DNA from 3 places in the Caballeronia sp. LZ019 genome. Region 2 is predicted to be linked to each of the others. Evidence: predicted binding sites of a transcription regulator. Region 2 holds the regulator's gene; each other region holds the start of a gene.
The links. Region 2 encodes FliA, which starts transcription of late flagellar genes. Its sites were predicted from a motif close to CTAAAGTTTNNNNNNNNNNNGCCGNTA; they were not measured.
Positions count from the first base shown of each region.

Region 1: the regulator FliA is predicted to act here: its motif matches at 1,585-1,611, upstream of motA (flagellar motor stator protein MotA).
Region 3: the regulator FliA is predicted to act here: its motif matches at 2,337-2,363, upstream of P9255_RS19890 (flagellin domain-containing protein).

Region 1 is NZ_JARTVZ010000002.1:918,709-922,686, reverse strand. It holds gene motB (flagellar motor protein MotB) at 1-587, opposite strand, end outside; gene motA (flagellar motor stator protein MotA) at 617-1,486, opposite strand; gene P9255_RS07245 (helix-turn-helix transcriptional regulator) at 1,719-2,546, shown strand; gene P9255_RS07240 (hypothetical protein) at 2,637-2,909, shown strand; gene P9255_RS07235 (hypothetical protein) at 2,966-3,133, opposite strand; gene P9255_RS07230 (MFS transporter) at 3,271-3,978, opposite strand, start outside.
Region 2 is NZ_JARTVZ010000005.1:1,125,150-1,129,127, forward strand. It holds gene P9255_RS18710 (DUF262 domain-containing protein) at 1-806, shown strand, start outside; gene P9255_RS18715 (RNA polymerase sigma factor FliA) at 1,038-1,769, opposite strand; gene P9255_RS18720 (MinD/ParA family protein) at 1,790-2,707, opposite strand; gene flhF (flagellar biosynthesis protein FlhF) at 2,700-3,978, opposite strand, start outside.
Region 3 is NZ_JARTVZ010000005.1:1,375,264-1,379,241, reverse strand. It holds gene P9255_RS19895 (HAD family hydrolase) at 1-2,235, shown strand, start outside; gene P9255_RS19890 (flagellin domain-containing protein) at 2,462-3,286, shown strand; gene fliD (flagellar filament capping protein FliD) at 3,436-3,978, shown strand, end outside.

The DNA of each region.
Region 1 (3,978 bases), on a different contig from region 2:
GAGAGAATCGTCGTCACATAGGTTTCGAGCTTCGAGCTGCCCGATGCGAACATCGGCCGCTTCAGCGAATCCACGATCTCGATGCGCAAGCCTTCGCTCGTGATCGCAATGCGAATCTGGTCCTTGAACGCACGCAACGCGGGCGTGTTCTCGATGAGCGCCGTGAGCTTCTGCTTGAGTTGCTGCAGACGCTGCATGTCCTCTGCTGCAACCGAGGCGCGCGCCACCGAAGGCGGCACCGGTTGTGTCTGGCTCTTGCTGGCTTCGCCGGGACGCGAGCTCGACAAGTCCTTGCCACCGCCGTTGATGATGCTCGTATGCGCCGATGCGCCGCCTTCGTTGCCGAAGAGCGCGGACAGCGGCGTGTTGAAGTAGTCTTCGATGCCCGCCTTGTCGTACTTCGACGTGGAGCCGAGCAGCCACATCAGCAGGAAGAACGCCATCATCGCGGTGACGAAGTCGGCATAAGCGATCTTCCATGCACCGCCATGATGCCCGCCGTGGCCGCCGCCCTTCTTCTTGCGGCGCACGACGACAGTGGGGGCGAGCACCGATTGCAACGGGTCGCGTGAGGGTCTATCAGCCATGAGCGTGACTCCTTCTGATCAGGGCTTCGTCAGGCCGACTTCGGCATCTTGGTCGCGCGCACGGCGTCGTCCAGTTCCTGGAAGCTCGGACGGTCCGCGGTGAACAGCACCTTGCGGCCGAACTCCACCGCCACGGTCGGCGCATAACCGTTCATCGATGCGAGCAATACCGACTTCACGCACTGGAACGGCTTGGCTTCGGCCGCGCCCTTCGCGTTGAGCAGGTCCGCGAGCGGGCCGATGAAGCCATACGCGAGCAGAATGCCGAGGAACGTGCCGACGAGCGCGCCCGCGATCATCTCGCCGAGCACGGCGGGCGCGGCGCCGACCGAGCCCATCGTATGCACGACGCCCATCACCGCGGCGACGATGCCGAATGCCGGCAGGCCATCGGCCATCTTCTGAATCGCGTTGGCGGCGATCGAGCTTTCCGCGTGATGCGTCTCCAGTTCTTCGTCCATCAGGTCCTGCAGTTCGAGCGCGTTCACATTGCCGGCCGACATCATGCGCAGGTAATCGACGATGAAGTCGAGCAGGTGATGATCCGCCATCACGTGTTCGTACTTTTGAAAGAGCGGGCTGGATTCGGGCGCGTCGACATCGGCTTCCAGCGCCATCATTCCTTCCTTGCGCGCCTTCTGCAGCAGCTCGTAGAGCAGCGCGATCAGCGAGAGGTATTTCTCTTTAGTATAGCCGCCGCCCTTGAACACCTTCGGCAGCGCCTGAAGCGTTTTCTTGAGCGTCGCGGTCGGGTTCGACACGACGAAAGCGCCGATCGCCGCGCCGAAAATACACAGCAACTCGAAGGGCTGAACGAGCGCGGCCAGGTGACCGCCGACGCCAATGAAGCTCCCGATCACCGAGCCGATGACGAGGACCCATCCGATAACGACAAACATGATTTCTCCGCAAATGTCCGGGCTTTGCGAGCCGTGCGCGCTCGTTCAACGAAACACGCACGGCTCGCAAAGCATTGTCTGCATGATGCTGGGCTTTTTAACGGCGCAGTACACCGGGACATTAGGGTGACCCGTGGAAACATTTCGAAAGCATGTTCCGGGCGGTAAATGTTACGCAGCCATGACGCCGCAGGTAATGGAAGCGCCGGCGCGCTTCCTCTACCATCGACGCATGAACCCGACCCTGACTGCTCACACGCTGCGCGCCCCGCCCGCGACCGTCGGCGCTTTGCTGCGCGAATGGCGGCAGCGAAGGCGCATGAGCCAGCTCGATCTCGCGGGCATTGCCGATATCTCGACACGGCACCTGAGCTTCGTCGAATCCGGACGCTCGATGCCGAGCCGCGACATGCTGATGCGCCTCGCCGAACAACTCGACGTGCCGCTGCGCGAGCGCAACACGCTCTTCGTGGCGGCGGGTTATGCGCCGATGTATCGCGAACGCGCGCTCGCCGATCCGCAACTCGACGCGGCGCGCCGCGCGGTCGATCTCGTGCTGAAGGGCCACGAGCCGTATCCGGCGCTCGCCATCGACCGTCACTGGACGATGGTCGCGGCCAACGCCGCGCTCGCGCCGCTGGTCGCATCGGCGGACGCGTCGCTGCTTCCGCCGCCGTCGAACGTGCTGCGGCTGTCGCTGCATCCGCGCGGGCTGGCGGGCGTCATCGACAACTGGCATGCCTGGCGCGCGCATGTGCTCGCCCGCGTGAGGCGTCAGATCGACGTATCGGGCGATACGACGCTCGCCGCGCTGCTCGCCGAACTGGAGGCGTATCCCGCCCCGCCGCACGCGCTCGCCGAAGCGCACACCGATTTCGACGCGGTCGTCGTGCCGCTCCGATTACGCACGGCACACGGCGTGCTTTCTTTCTTCAGCACGACGACCGTCTTCGGCACACCCGTGGACATCACGCTGTCGGAACTGGCGATCGAAGCGTTCTTCCCGGCCGACGACGCGACGGCCGCCACGCTGCGCGAACTCGCCGACGCACGGCGCTGACGCTTGCGGAGCGGAACCTGCCGCCGTCGACGAGATCAATAATGAAGCAGTCGTGCACGACGCAGTCCAACCAACGCGGAAAAGGCAGCCATGATTCAAACATTCGAACACGTAGTCGGCGGCGAGCGCATGCAATTCTGCGCGAGCATCGCAGAAGGCGGCGGGCCGCAACGCGTCATCATCAGCCGCGCGGATTCGGCGGAATCGCTCGTGATCGTGGAGGCCGACGGCATCATCGGCGCGATCCGGGCGGAAGTGGAAGCGCCCGATACGTTCGTCGCGGACGCGGTGCGCAAGGCGCAGAACGAAGCGCTGATCGAGCGCGCGCTCGAAACAGGCGAAGTGCAGACGACGAGCCTCTGAGGCCCGTCTTCTTTCGACGATGCCCGCGCAGTTCGACGGCTGCGCGGGCATCGTGCTTACATGCGCGGCTCGCCGTTGTGGGGATCGGCGGGCACGAGCGGCGTCGCCGAGTCGGGGCCGTCGGGCATGTCGGGGTCTTCGGGATTCGGCGGTGCGTCGGGATCGAGCAGTTTGTCAGGGTCCGGCTCGATGGTTTCGTCCGGCGAGTGAGGCGTGGTCGACATGATGGCGTGTTCTCCGGAATTGGAACGAAGGCGCGCGTTCGGGCGCTTCCGGCACACGCTGCAACGCGCGTTCCCGATAACGAAGATGGCGCACCCGAACTGCGGTGCGCCATCCATCGACGACTCAGCCGCGATCTTTACCGCGCAGCCGGCGCGTCCTTGATGAAGAGCGTCGTCAGCGCACCCACGACGCACAACGCGCCCACATACAGCGCGGGCGCCATCGGACTGGATTTCATCATCAGCGAGACGACGATCGGCGTGAGTCCGCCGAACACCGCATACGCGACGTTGTAGGAGAACGAGATCCCTGAAAAGCGGACGGCGGGCGGGAACGCCTTGACCATCACGAACGGAATCGCGCCGATCACGCCGACCGTAAAGCCCGTGAACGCATACCACGGCAGCAGCACGGACGCATCCACGGCCACTTGTTTGAAGAGCGCGTAGTACGACACGGCCAGCACGCATCCGCCGATGAAAATCGTCTTGCCCGCGCCGATGCGTCCCGCAATCGCGCCCGCCAGCACGCAGCCGATGGTCAGGCAGAGCGTCGCGGCGCAGTTGGCGGCGAGCACCGTCGCCGGGGCGATGCCGAATTGCTTCTGCAGCAGCGTCGGCGTCATCAGGATCACGACGACGATCGCGGCGGAGAGCATCCACGTCAGCAACATCGATACGATCACCGCGCGTCCGTGGTCGCGCAGCACGGCCTTCAGCGGGATTTCCGCCGCGAGCGACTTGCGCTTCTGCAGTTCCGCGAAGACCGGCGTTTCATGCAGCCAGCGGCGCAGATAGACCGAGCACAATCCGAACACGCCGCCGAGCAGGAACGGCAGACGCCA
Region 2 (3,978 bases):
ACGATTTCACGTGGCAGGGCACGGTGCTGCTGGCGCCGCTCATCGAAACGGACGACGACGACACCGTGCGTCGGAAGCTAGCCGTGACGGCCACCTACCTTGACATCTGGCTGATGCGCCGTGTGGTGAACTACATCCGCGTCGGATACTCAAGTGTGTCGTATGCCATGTGGCTGCTATGCCGCGATATTCGTCGCAAACCTTTGTCGGAGTTGGTAGAGGCGCTGACTAAAAAGCTGGAAGAAGACGACGTAACGTTTGAGGGCAGCGTCGCCAGAGGCCGAACGGGCATTGATGGTTTAGGACTTAATCAATTCAGCCGTCGCTATATCGCTCACCTGTTGGCGCGCCTGACGGCCGCGACCGAGGCCGGCGCGGGCCGCACCGAGTCCTTCGACAAACTAGTCAGGCGGGATGTCAAGAATCCGTTCGACATCGAGCACATTTGGGCCGACGACTATGAGGCTGTGGCCGAGCACTTCGCAGACGAGCAGGAGTTCCAAGAGTGGCGGAACTACGTGGCTTCCCTCCTTTTGCTGCCTGCCGACGTGAACCGTAGTCTGCAAGACAAGTCATTCGCCGACAAGCGCCCGCACTACGCCAAGCAGAACTTCTACGCGGCAAGCTTGGACGCGAGCGCTTACCAGCACCAACCGAAGTTCCAGCAGTTTGCTGCAGAACATCAACTGCCATTCAGGGCCTTCGACACTTTCACGAAGGAGGAACAGCGGACCCGGCGCGAATTGGTAGTCGCATTGATCGAACATGTCTGGGCTCCTGAGCGTTTGCAAGAAGCCGCCTTATGACGCAGCGCCTTCATCCCGAACGCGTGAACCAAGACCGCTTCGTCAAACGAATTTGCGAACCGGTGGCGACTGGAGGTCTGGGTTATGCCACTTCGGAGACCGGAAGAAGCGGACCGGCAACCGATGCATCGAATCCGCTTAGCTTCACGACAATCTGAAGGCGCGCGGCTCTTCAGACGTTCAATCTCTTAGGCGTTGCAGAAGCTGATGGCCGCTGCGGGATCTACCCCCTCAAGCCTCCACCCCCGTCCACTCCTGCTCCCGCAACTTCGCCCGCAGCCTCGCCACCGCCTGGCTATGCAGCTGGCAAACGCGCGACTCGCTGACTTCCATCACCGCGCCGATCTCGCGCAGATTCAACCCGCGCTCGTAATACAGACTCATCAAGAGCTTCTCCCGCTCCGGCAACCGATCGATCGCCTCGATCAGCGCCCCGCGCAAGCTCTCATCGAGCAGCGCCGACAGCGGGTCCGACCGATCCACGCAATACCGGTCGAGAAACGGCTCGTCATCCGCCGAACGATCGAAGTCTTCGTAATAGATCAACTGGCTGCCGTGCAAGTCCTGCAGCATCGACTGATATTCGTCGAGCGGCAGCTTCATGTGCTCGGCGATCTCCACCTCGCTCGCCGAACGTCCGAGACTCTGCTCGACCTTGTGCACCGCCGATTCCACCTCGCGCGATGTCTTGCGCATGCTGCGCGGCAACCAGTCGTTCGCGCGCAACTCGTCGAGCATCGCGCCGCGGATGCGCTGGCTCGCATACGTCTCGAACTGCGCACCCTGATCTTCCTTGTAACGGCTCGCCGCATCCATCAGGCCGATCATGCCGGCCTGGATCAGATCGTCGAGATCCACGCTCGCCGGCATCTTGGCGACGAGCTGCAGTCCCAGCCGGCGAACGAGCGGCGCGTAGCGCGTCAACACGTCGGACTGCGAGAGTTTGCCTTGGGCGTTGTACATCTGGGTCACCTTTGTCTTGATCACATCGACGCCGTGCTGCTCAATGCATGGCCGGGAAACATCGGCGCCCTTCGCGCCACTTCCCGCCCGCCCTTGTCAGACTCGCCAACCAAAAACTGCACTTCGTTTTGAATTTCCGCATCGCCCGCAAGAAGCGCGGGACGCATCGGCCAGTGAAGAAGCTCCGCCGCAATCTGGCGATAGTCGCGCGCCGCAGCCGTAGCCGGAAACGCCTCCACCACCGAACGCGACAGCTCCCTCGCCCGAGTAATGCGCGCATCCTCGGACACATATCCCGCATGCATGAGCGACACAGCCAGATACCGGCTCGCGACGCCCGACAGGTTCTCGAACGCGACCGCTGCATCGGCCGGGTTCTGCACATGATTGATCAGCACACGGAACTGGCCGATCGCATGCGCGTAGTGCAGACGCTTCATGCACGCATACGCCTCGGTGATCGCCGGCGCAGCCGCACGCGTGACGATCAGAAAGTCATGCGCCTGCGCCGCGAGCGACGACAACGCGCCATGCCGATCCAGTTGCGTATCGATCAGCACGATGTCCGCCGATCCGTCGAGCAGCGCGCGGCACTGCGCGGCATCGTGGCTCACGCGTTCCTCGCGAGGCGCGGCGATCAGCGAAAAGCCGAGCGGCGAGCGCGTGACCACGTCCTGCAGCGCGTGGCGGCCGGACATCACCGCGCTCATCGCCTGCGATCCGGAAAGCCCGGCCATGCGGCTCACCGATGTTCCGTTCTGCCGCTCGTCGATGACGAGCACATCCTTGCCATGCACGGCGAGCGCCGCACCGAGATTCACCACCGCCGACGTGCAGCCGATGCCCGCCGGTCCGCCCGCGACCGCCACCACGCGCGAGCCTGCACGCGTCAGCAACCGTCTCAGGCCTTCAGCCTGGTCGAGCACGAGCTTATCCAAAGCGGACCTCGTGGAGTTCGGCCGCGGCACGCGCGGACAATGCGGAAAGCAGCGCCGGCACTTCCTCGTCCTGCGGCACGAACGGCGAACCGTCGCGCGGAATGCAGAACGCGCTCTTGATCAGAAAACGCTTGGTCGCCACGTACAGGTTTTCCGGCACCTTCTGTCCGGTCGATACGTAATGCACCGGCAGCTTGTAGCGGATAACCGTATCGAGCACGCCGCCCAGGTTCGTCGCTTCATCGAGCTTGGTCAGGATGCAGCCCGCGAGCGGCGGCTGATCGGCCGCGCTCTTGTACGCCTGCACGACTTCGTTCAGCGTGTCGCCGTGGCTGGTCGCGTTGAGCAGCAACAGGCGCTGCACCGGATGACCCGCGCCGCACAGCATCGAAATCTGGTCGGAGACGGTGCGATCGCGCTGGCTCATGCCGATGGTGTCGATCAGCACGATGTGCTTGTTGCGCAACTCCGACAGCGCCAGTTGCAGGTCGGCTGCGTCCTTCACCGCATGCACCGAGACGCCGAGAATCTTGCCGAAAATGCGCAGTTGCTCGTGCGCGCCGATCCGGTAGCTGTCCGTGGTCAGCAGCGCGACCTTGCTTGCGCCGAAGCGCATCACGCAGCGCGCGGCAAGCTTCGCGGTGGTCGTCGTCTTGCCGACGCCCGTCGGGCCCATCAGCGCGAACACGCCGCCACGTTCCATCAGCGCGTCTTCGCTCGCCATCACCGGCAGATTCGATTCGAGCACCTGCTGCACCCATTCCATCGCGTGCTCGGCGCTTTCCATCTCCGGCATGTTGTCGATGACCATGCGTACGAGCTGCGCGGAAAATCCGGCAGCGAACAGGCGCTTGGTCAGCACGGCGTTGCTCGGCGTGCGGCGCTGGCGATCGCCCCACAGCAGGCCGGAGAAGTGTTCTTCCATCATCGAGCGCATCGACGACAGTTCGTTCATCACCGTTTCGTTGACGACCTCTTCCATGCGGGCGCGGATCGCCTCGGTGACGACGGCCGCCGCGTTCGCGGGCAAGCCATCGAACGCACCCTCGGTCGATGCCGGCGATGCTTCCGCTTGCGGCGCGCTCGCGTTGATCTTTTGCGCGGCGCGGCGTGCGGCGACCTGCGCGGCTTCGCGGGCCCAGTCGGGGGTGTCGATCTTCGGCTGCGCCAGCTGGCGCAACGCGTGATTCGCCGTCTCGGTCTTGTCGACGCCTTGCGCTTTCGGCGGCACCGGCACGCCCAGGCCGCGCGCAATCGCCGACGATGCCGTC
Region 3 (3,978 bases), 250 kb from region 2:
GCTCGTGTGCGCACGCAGGCCGAAGCCACTGCGCGCACGAACCGCTCGTTCAGGAACGGCACGTTCGAAGCATCGCTCGAAGAAATCTATGCGGTGTGCGCGCCGCACGCGGACGAGTCCACCGTTCGCGAACTGGCCGAGCGCGAAGTTCAGAAGGAGATCGAAATCGGCTTCGCTTTCGAGCCGGTGCTCGCGCTGATGCGCGAAGCGAAGGCGCGCGGTCTTGCCGTCGCGATCGTCAGCGATACTTACTATAGCGAGGCGCAACTGCGCCGCATCCTGTTCGCGACCGCGCCTGAACTCGAAACGCTGCTCGACCACGTCTTCTGCTCTTCCGAATTCGGCTTCGGCAAGTCGAACGGGCTGTGGCCGAAGATCATGGCGAAGCTGGGCGTGAGCGCCGCGGACATCCTGCATACGGGCGACAACCCGGTCGCCGACTATGCCGCGCCGATGTCGCTCGGCATCGGCTGCGTGCATCTCTTACAACGCGACGAAGATACGTCGAAGGCCGAGCGTCAGCGCCTCATCGCAGCGCGCCTGCTGTTTCCGGCCATCCGCTCGACGCAGGCGGCCCCGAGCCTCTATCACGGCCTGAAGGCGCAGCAACTCACGCGCAGGCAGGACCCGAACGAGCGCGTCGGCTACTGGGCGCTGGGCCCGATCGTCTACAGCTTCGCGCGCTTCATCCTCGACGAGCGCCGCACGCTGAACGCGACCGGCAAGCCGCACAAGTTCGCATTCCTCATGCGCGACGGCCATTTGCTGCGGCTTGCGTGCGAGGTCATGTCGAACGAAGCCATGAGCGATCCGGTCTATCTGAGCCGCTTCACCGCCGTGGCCGTCTCGTTCGATAGCGGCGAGAGCATCCAGCGCTACGCAGGCAAGCACGCGGCATCGCATCCGCTCTATGTCATCTGCGATCAGATGCTGATGCCGCCCGAGCTCAAGAAGAAAGTGCTCGCACGCGCAATGAAGGCGAAGGACCCGGCGCACGAGTTCCGCAGGCTGCTTGCCGAGCGCGCGACGCAAAAGACCATCGTGAGCCAGTCCAACGCGCTGCGCGCACGGCTTTTCCGCCACCTGCAGCGCACCGTCGGCCTGGAACGCGGTGACACGCTGGTGCTCGCGGACCTCGGCTATTACGGGACGATTCAGCACGCCATCCGCGATGTCTTCAAGCGCCATTACGACGTGGATGTCATCGGCCGATACTTCGCCTCGCTCGATTCGCCGGGATCCCATCTCGACCGCCGTGCGCTGATCGATGCAAGCTGGACCGAGGAGAACGTCGTTGAAACGCTTATCGCGCATATTGGCGATTTCGAGCAGATGTGCGCGATCAGTTGCGGCAGCGTGATCGCCTACGAACAGGACGGCACGCCGATTCTCGCCGACGTCAAGAAAGGCAGCATGCAGCTCGAAACGACGCACGCGATCCAGCAAGCGTGTCTGCAGTTCATTCGCGATGTCGAGGCGACGCCCGCCATTCATTTGCCGGCGCTCACGCCCGAACGGCTGCGCGTGGTCGCGGCTATCGAACTGGCGCGGCTCGTCTATCTGCCCGAGCACGAGGAAATCGAGCGCAGCGCGAGATCGCTCTTCGAGCTGAACGTCGGCACCGATATCGCGTTCGATGTAGCCAACGTCGACGCGGGCATCAAGGGCCTGCGCCAGCGCGGCCCGTTCTATATGCGCAGCATCGGCAAGGGCTTCCGGACCGGGTATCCGTCGGAGATGCGTTACGCGGGCATCGACCAGGCGATCTTCCTGATGTCGATTCGCCGTCACCGCCTCGACTTCACGGTTGACGATACCTCGTACCGGCGCATCGATGTCCCCGCGCTGTTCGTGCGCGGCAACGAAAGCGCGACGCAGAGCGTCTCGGCGCGCGCGACTTACGACGGCTTCTATTCGGTCGTCCTGCCGCGTTCGCAATTCGACACCGCGTTGATGATCGGCCGCGAGCTGAGCTGGATGCAGCTCGAATCGGCGACGACATTCTCCGCCGAGTATCTGGATTCGAGTTCCGAATTCGATCGCCAGCGCGCTTTGGAAGCCGGCACCGAGATCATTCTCGACGGCATGGAAGAACGTGAACCGGGCATTTATCAGGTTTCACCGAACGGACTTATTTATCTGCCGGCGGCAAAGGAACAATCTCAGCAAGTGGTACGGCTGATTTTCCGTCCGCTTGCTAAAGCCGCCGCCACGCAAATGGCTCACGCTTCGTAGTTTTTATTCGTCGACCGCAGTCGGGAAAGCCGTCGCAAGAAGGCCAAAAGCCTTGTCGCGCAAGCCTTCCCGGCCGATCGAAAAGACCCGGTGCATAAGCCCTAAAGTTTTTTTCGGGCAGCCCGATAACCTAAGGTAAGGCGGTCAGCGTAAGTTCCAAAACAGCGCGACGCCGTAACTGATGTAGGCGTTAAAGACGCCATACTTTAAAGAGGGAAAACAAGCCATGTTGAACATCAATACCAACACGCTGTCGCAAGCTACGCAAAAGAACCTGGCTGGTTCGCAAAGCGCCCTGTCGTCGGCAATCAACCGCCTTTCGTCGGGCAAGCGCATCAACAGCGCGGCTGACGATGCAGCAGGTCTCGCGATTTCGACGAACATGACGTCGTACGTCAACGCGCTGAACCAGGGCGTGTCGAACGCAAACAACGCAATCTCGATGATCCAGACGGCATCGGGCGGCCTCAGCTCCACGACGGACAACCTGCAACGTATCCGCCAGCTCGCCGTTCAGGCTGCTGACGGCTCGCTGTCCGACACGCAGCGCGGCTACCTCCAGACGGAAGTGAGCCAGCGTCTCGGCGAACTGGATCGCGTCGCGAACCAGACCACGTTCAACGGCCAGGCCATGCTGTCGGGTTCGGTTTCGTCGGTGTCGTTCCAGATCGGCGCAGTGGCGAACCAGACGCTGAGCGTCGACTTCGGCAGCGTTTCGATGGGCTCGACCGGCCTGTTCGGTTCGGTGAGCGTGGACATCTCGACGGCAAGCGGCGCGCAAAACGTGATCGGCTATGTCGACACCGCGCTCGACACGGTCAACACGCTGCAATCGACGCTCGGCGCTGAGCAGAACCGCTTCACGTCGGCTGTCTCCAGCCTGCAATCGCAGTCGACCAACCTGAGCTCGGCACAATCGGCGATCACCGACGCAGACTTCGCACAAGAAACCGCGAACCTGTCGAAGGCGCAAGTGCTGCAGCAAGCCGGTATCTCGGTTCTGGCGCAAGCGAACTCGATGCCGCAGCAAGTGCTGAAGCTCCTCGGCTAAAGCACCTTCACTCACCCCGCTGCGTTCTGGCGGGGTTCAGTGCGCGACTGGGAGGCTTGCCTCCCAGCTTTCGTTAGCGGCGCGCAAAGACGTACCCCGCGCCGCTCACGAAAGCTCGCAACATATAGGCAGTCCGTCCGGAGCATCCGATGACCACCACCACCTCGACCACGAGTTCGACCGACATCAGCGCCACGCTGGCCGCTGCCGCGCAGTCCATCATCAGCGGCGCGACCAATTCCTCGCTCGACGTCTCCACGCTCGTCTCCTCGATCGTCACCGCCAAGACGACGGGCCAGGCCACGCAGATCGCGAAGAAGACGGCGAGCGACAACACGCTGTTGTCCGCCGTGTCGCAGATCAAGTCCGCGCTCTCCTCGCTGCAATCGTCCCTTTCCAGCCTGTCCGACGGCACGGGGCTCGCAGCGTACACGGCGACGGCCAGCGGCAGCGGACTGACCGCCACCGCCGGCACGAGCGCGGTCGCCGGTTCGTATGAGATCAAGGTCAACAACGTGGCGAGCGCGCAGAAGATTTCATCGACGGCGCACGCGGCCACCGACACCTTCGGCGCCGGCACGCTCACGCTGAGTCTCGGATCCAGTTCGATGAACGTCACGCTCGACGGCACCAACACGCTCGCGAGCATCGCATCGTCGATCAACTCGGCGAACGACAACCCCGGCATCAGC